Linked DNA regions of Aquabacterium sp. OR-4. The protein of the gene in region 2 interacts with the protein of the main gene of each other region in a pairwise test. Links are inferred from orthologs where the notes say so. Each region holds a gene or a part of one and is shown on either strand. Other genes may lie near its edges.

The links.
Region 1: the proteins of lpdA (region 2) and odhB interact in binary tests that used the Escherichia coli proteins (3 or more experiments, as listed by UniProt). The link is inferred for Aquabacterium sp. OR-4 from one-to-one orthologs.

Annotation. Positions count from the first base shown.
Region 1 is NZ_JAOCQD020000001.1:2,273,951-2,277,132, forward strand. The notes cover bases 147-3,016. They hold odhB (2-oxoglutarate dehydrogenase complex dihydrolipoyllysine-residue succinyltransferase), read right to left. Parts: upstream 2,287-3,016; coding sequence 1,006-2,286; downstream 147-1,005. Other genes in these bases: lpdA (dihydrolipoyl dehydrogenase), read right to left, coding at 147-492; N4G63_RS09885 (PspC domain-containing protein), read right to left, coding at 533-850; N4G63_RS09895 (2-oxoglutarate dehydrogenase E1 component), read right to left, coding at 2,404-3,016. Also shown: more of lpdA, read right to left, coding at 1-146; more of N4G63_RS09895, read right to left, coding at 3,017-3,182. UniProt on the Escherichia coli protein: E2 component of the 2-oxoglutarate dehydrogenase (OGDH) complex which catalyzes the second step in the conversion of 2-oxoglutarate to succinyl-CoA and CO(2).
Region 2 is NZ_JAOCQD020000001.1:1,857,590-1,860,805, forward strand. What follows is about bases 121-3,024. They hold lpdA (dihydrolipoyl dehydrogenase), read right to left. Parts: upstream 2,525-3,024; coding sequence 716-2,524; downstream 121-715. Other genes in these bases: N4G63_RS08105 (EAL domain-containing protein), read right to left, coding at 121-555; N4G63_RS08115 (Ntn hydrolase family protein), read right to left, coding at 2,532-3,024. Also shown: more of N4G63_RS08105, read right to left, coding at 1-120; more of N4G63_RS08115, read right to left, coding at 3,025-3,104; aceF (dihydrolipoyllysine-residue acetyltransferase), read right to left, coding at 3,117-3,216. UniProt on the Escherichia coli protein: Lipoamide dehydrogenase is a component of the glycine cleavage system as well as of the alpha-ketoacid dehydrogenase complexes.

The DNA.
Region 1 (3,182 bases), 420 kb from region 2 along the record:
GGGGACGCCGGGCAGCGCGCGGGCGCTGGAGCCGGTGGCGATGATGACGTGCTTGGCGGTCAGCGTCTCGTTGGCGGCGCCGGTGACGGTGATCTCGTAGCCGCCATCCACCGCCTTGGCAAAGCTGCCGCGGCCGTGGAAGAACGACACCTTGTTCTTCTTGAACAGGTACAGGATGCCGTCGTTGTTCTGCTTCACCACGGCGGCCTTGCGGGCCACCATCTTGGCCACGTCCATCTTCACTTCGCCCACGCTGATGCCGTGGTCGCCGAAGTGGTGCAGCGCGTGCTCGTAGTGCTCGCTGCTCTGCAGCAGGGCCTTGCTGGGAATGCAGCCGACGTTGGTGCAGGTGCCGCCGGGCGCGGGGCCGCCCTTGTCGTTTTGCGAATCGTCGATGCAGGCGACGTTGAAACCCAGCTGCGCGGCGCGGATCGCGCCGATGTAGCCACCAGGGCCGGCGCCGATCACGACGACATCGAATTGCTTGGACATGATGAGAGTTTGGTTGCGCTGCGGCGGATGGCGTGCGGCCTCAATCGGCCGGCACGAAGATCCACAGCAGCAGGTAGACGAGCAGACCGGCGCCGCCCCACAGGAACAGCACCGCGAAGATCAGGCGCCAGGCCCAGCTGTCCAGGCCCGTGACGCGGGCCAGGCCGCCGCACACGCCGCCCAGCCATTTGTCGCCGAGCGAGCGGCGCAAGGCGTTGACCGCGGCCACGCCAGGCGGCGTGGGCGGCACGCTGCCGCCATCGAGCAAGCGCTGTTTGGCCCGCTGGAACTCGTCATCCGACAGCACGCCACGGGCGCGCAGGTCGTCGAGCTTGGCAAGGTCATCGGCGATCGACATGGCGGTGCCTTGTGCGTTGCAGCCTGGTCAGAGGGCTGAAGGTCGCAGGAACCGTCGCGAGCCGCCCGAGGCCGTGCCGAGCAGCGCAGCCGTACACCCGTACGGCGAGCAGCGCAGGCGCGAGGCCGGGAGGCGCAGCAGGTCCATGCGTGCCTTCAGATGTCGAACAGCAGGCGCGACGGGTCTTCCAGCGCGTCCTTCATCGTCACCAGGCCCAGCACGGCTTCGCGGCCGTCGATGATGCGGTGGTCGTAGCTCATCGCCAGGTAGTTCATCGGGCGCACCACGATCTGGCCGTTCTCGACCACGGCGCGGTCCTTGGTGGCGTGCACACCCAGGATGGCGCTTTGCGGCGGGTTGATGATGGGCGTGGACAGCATCGAGCCGAAGGTGCCGCCATTGCTGATCGAGAAGGTGCCGCCGGTCAGCTCTTCGATGCCCAGCTTGCCGTCCTTGGCCTTCTGGCCGAACTCGGCGATCTTCTTCTCGATGTCGGCAAAGCTCATCTGGTCGGCATTGCGGATCACCGGCACCACCAGGCCGCGCGGCGAACCCACCGCAATGCCGATGTCGAAGTAGCCGTGGTAGACGATGTCGTTGCCATCGACCGAGGCGTTGAGCACCGGGTACTTCTTGAGGGCAGCCACCGCCGCCTTCACGAAGAAGCTCATGAAGCCCAGCTTGACGCCATGCTCCTTCTCGAACTTGTCCTGGAACTTCTTGCGCATCTCCATCACCGGGGCCATGTTGACCTCGTTGAAGGTGGTCAGGATGGCATTGGTGGACTGGCTCTGCACCAGGCGCTCGGCGATGCGCGCGCGCAGGCGCGACATCGGCACGCGCTGCTCGGGGCGCTCGCCCAGGTTCATGGCCACCGGTGCGGCCACCTGCTGCAGCGCGGGCTTGGCGGCCGGGGCGGCCAGCGGCGCAGCGGCGGGTGCCGGCGCGGCCTTGGGTGCGGCAGCCCCGGTGGCCACGGCGGCCAGCACATCACCCTTGGTGACGCGGCCGTCCTTGCCGGTACCGGCCACGCTGCCGGCGGCCAGGCCGTTGTCGGCCATCAGCTTGGCGGCGGCGGGCATGGCCACGTCGCTCTTGCTGCCACCGGTGGCGGCGGCAGCGGCGGCCGGGGCGGCAGCTGCCGCGGGCGCCGGTGCGGCGGCGGCCGCAGCCGGGGCGGCGGCGCCGGCCTTGGCGTCGCTGTCGATGCGGGCGATGACCTGGTCGCTGACCACGGTGCCGCCATCACCCACCACCAGCTCGGCCAGCACGCCGGCCGAGGGCGCCGGCACTTCCAGCACCACCTTGTCGGTCTCGATCTCGATCAGGATCTCGTCGATGGCCACGGCCTCGCCGGGCTTCTTCTTCCACTGCAGCAGGGTGGCTTCGGCCACCGACTCGGACAGCTGCGGAACCTTGACTTCTACGATTGCCATTTTTTTGACTCTTGGAATAAGGAGTAGCACACCCAGCGGCCGCCGCGGATCCGGCTATGCCGGTCCGCAGGCGGCGCCCCTGGAGGGGGAAGCGCCTCCGGCGCTTCGGGGGTGGGCCTATTTCGTGAGGATGAAGCCCTTGAGCTTGGCGAAGGCCTGATCCAGCAGCGCCTTCTGTTGCTCCTGGTGCAGGTGGGCATAGCCCACCGCCGGGCTGGCCGAGGCCGGACGGCCGGCGTAGCCGAGCTTCTGGCCGTCGAGCATGTTCTCGTGGATGTAGTGCTGCACGAAGAACCAGGCGCCCTGGTTCTGCGGCTCATCCTGGCACCACACGATGTCGGTGGCGTTCGGATACTTCTTCATCTCGGCCGAGAAGGCCTTGTGCGGGAACGGATAGAGCTGCTCGATGCGCATGATGGCCACATCGGACGCCTTCTTCTCCTCGCGCTTCTTGACCAGGTCGTAGTACACCTTGCCCGAGCAGGCGATGACGCGCTTGACCTTGTCGGCGACGATGGCCTCGTTCTGCTCGGGGATCACCGTCTGGAAGCTGCCGCGGGTGAAGTCGGCCAGCGGGCTGGTGGCGTCCTTGTTACGCAGCAGGCTCTTGGGGGTCATGATGACCAGCGGCTTGCGGAACTGGCGCACGATCTGCCGGCGCAGCAGGTGGAAGATCTGGCTGGCCGAGGTGGGCTGGCAGACCTGCATGTTGTTGTCGGCCGCCAGCTGCATGAAGCGCTCCAGGCGCGCCGAGCTGTGCTCGGGGCCCTGGCCTTCATAGCCGTGCGGCAGCATCATCACCAGACCGTTGGCGCGACCCCACTTCACCTCGCCCGAGGCGATGAACTGGTCGATCACCACCTGCGCGCCGTTGACGAAGTCGCCGAACTGCGCCT
Region 2 (3,216 bases):
CAGCGTGGCCACCGCCAGCATGGCCGCGGGTACGGCCAGCAGCAGCACCTGCAGGGTTTGCCACAGCAGGCCCAGCAGGTGCGAGGGATCGGTCCAGGCCTGGACCAGCAGAACCCGGCCGTCGACCTGCAGGCCGCGCGGGGCCGGTTCGGCCGGCAGGCGCAGCGCGGCCATGAACCAGGCGGGCAGCGCCTGGGCGCCGGCATCGTGCCGGCCGCGGCCAAGCAAGCGGCCCGCGCCGTCGCGCACCTCGGCCTGCGCCCAGCCGGCGGCCAGGGCCCAGGCAGGCATCTGTTCCAGCCGGTGCGGCAGCGTGCCCGGCGCACGCGCCAATGCCTCGGCGAGTGCCGCGGTGGCCGCAGCGTGCTGGCGGGTGACCTCGCGCTGCACCAGCCCACCCAGTGCGGCGGCCAGCAGCAGGGCGGCCAGCAGCGGCACCGCCAGCGCCATCAGCAGCCGGCGATGGCGCTGGGCCCAGGCCGGCATGCGGCCGCCAGACCGGGCTTCGGACCAGGCGGGCAGCAGCGGCAGTGGAGGTGAATCGGCAGACAGCATCCGAGGGCGGGCGACAGTGGGGCCATGCTCCGCCCGCCCGGGCAAGGGTGCCGGGGCCGGACAGGCTCTGTCAGGTTTTCGTCCCGCCCGGCGCCAACTTGAACGCTGGGACTTTGCCGCCGCTCGGCGCGGCGCCCGGCAGAGCGCCGGCTGCCGCGGCTCAGCGCCGCTGCGGCGGCAGGTCGGTGCAGCTGCCGTGGGCCACCTCGGCGGCCATGCCGATGCTTTCGCCCAGCGTGGGGTGCGGGTGGATGGTCTTGCCGATGTCCACCGCGTCGGCGCCCATCTCGATGGCCAGCGCGATCTCGCCGACCATGTCGCCGGCATGCGTGCCGACGATGCCGCCGCCCAGGATGCGGCCGTGGCCATGGGCCTCGGGCGAGTCGTCGAACAGCAGCTTGGTGAAGCCTTCGTCGCGGCCGTTGGCAATGGCGCGGCCCGAGGCCGTCCACGGGAACAGGCCCTTCTTGACCTTGATGCCCTTGGCCTTGGCTTCATCCTCGGTCAGGCCCACCCAGGCCACCTCGGGGTCGGTGTAGGCCACGCTGGGAATCACGCGGGCGTCGAACTGGGCCTTGCTGTTACCAGCGGCCACTTCGGCGGCCACATGCGCCTCGTGCACCGCCTTGTGCGCCAGCATCGGCTGGCCGACGATGTCGCCAATGGCGTAGATGTGCGGCACGTTGGTGCGCATCTGCGCATCCACCGGGATGAAGCCGCGCTCGCCCACCACCACGCCGGCCTTCTCGGCGCCCAGCTTCCTGCCGTTGGGCGTGCGGCCCACGGCCTGCAGCACCAGGTCGTAGGTGGCCTCGCTCTTGCTGCCGTCCAGGCCCTCGAACTGCACCGTGATGCCCTCGGGCCCGGCGCTGGCGCCCACGGTCTTGGTCTTCAGCATGATCTTGTCGAAGCGGTCGGCGTTCATCTTCTGCCACACCTTGACCAGATCACGGTCGGCGCCCTGCATCAGGCCGTCGAGCATTTCCACCACATCCAGCCTGGCGCCCAGCGTGGAGTACACCGTGCCCATCTCCAGGCCGATGATGCCGCCGCCGATGACCAGCATGCGCTGGGGCTGCTGGCGCAGCTGCAGCGCGCCGGTGCTGGTGACGATGCGCGGATCGTCGGGCAGGAAGGGCAGCTTCACGGCCTCGGAGCCGGCGGCGATGATGGCGCTCTTGAAGCGGATGGTCTGGGTCTTGGCCTCGGCGCCCTCGCCCACCTGCACACTCAGGTGGTGCGGATCGGCGAAGGTGCCGTTGCCCTGCACCACCGTCACCTTGCGCATCTTGGCCATGGCCGCCAGGCCGCCGGTGAGCTTGCCCACCACCTTGTTCTTGTGCGCCAGCAGCTTGCCGAGATCCACCTTGGGATCGGCGAATTCGACGCCCAGGTCGGCGAAGTGCCTGACCTCGTCCATCACCGCGGCCACGTGCAGCAGCGCCTTGCTGGGGATGCAGCCCACGTTCAGGCACACGCCGCCCAGCGTGGGAAAACGCTCGACCAGCACGGTCTTGAGGCCCAGGTCGGCCGCGCGGAAGGCGGCCGAGTAGCCGCCGGGGCCGGCGCCCAGCACCAGCAGATCGCACTCCAGATCGGCACTGCCGGTGTAGCTGGCGGCCTGCGGCGCGGGCGTGGCGGCCGGCGCCGGCGCAGCGGCCACCGGTGCCGGGGCGGGTGCAGGTACAGCAGCAGGTGCAGCAGCCGGGGCCGGCGCCGCAGCGGCGCCTTCGGCCACCTCAAGGCTCAGCAGCACCGAGCCCTGGTTCACCGTGTCGCCCATCTTGATCTTGAGCGCCTGCACCACGCCGGCGTGGCTGCAGGGGATCTCCATCGAGGCCTTGTCGCTTTCCACGGTGACGAGGCTTTGCTCGGCGCGCACGGTGTCGCCCGGCTTGACCAGGATCTCGATCACCGCCACGTCCTTGAAGTCGCCGATGTCCGGCACGGTCACGTCAATGAGGGCCATGGTGTTGTCAGCCTTTCAGTTTCAGCGTGTGGGTCCGCACCGGACCCGCCGAGTTCTTGTCGAATTCACAGCCGGCGCGCACGCCGGTCTCCACCAGTTCACGCGCCGAGCGCACCCGTTCGAAGCTGGCCTGCATGGCCCCCAGCGCAAACGCCCGGCCCGAGCCGATGGCCCAGAAGCGGTCGAACTCGAACACCTCGCGGTACGAGTAGACGCCGAAGATGCCGCGCGCATTGGCGATCAGGATCGTGAACTGGCTGCTCTCGTAGGGGTCGGCATCGTCTTCCTTGGTGTTCAGGAAGAAGTGCTCCTTCAGCTTGGGGTGCAGCTTCAGGAAGGTGTCGAACACCTCGTCGCGCGAGTGCAGCTTGAGCTCGTCGGCCGGCAGCGTGCCCAGCGCCCGCCGCAGCACGGGAAAGTGCGCGGTGGTGCCGGCCATGCCGATCCACGAGTCGCCGATGCGAAACAGCTTGTCGTTGGCCTCGTAGCCATGGGCCAGGCGCGTGTCGCCAAAGGTGACCAGCGCGTCGGCCGCGATGGCCACCTGGCCGCCCTTGCGGGCCACACAGATGGTGGTCATCTCGCGCCGGCCTTACAGCGCGATGCGGCGGAAGTCGGCCAGCAGCGAGGCGAAGTAGACGTTGAAGCGCGCTGCCGCGGCACCGTCGATCACGCGGTGGTCCCAGCTCAGG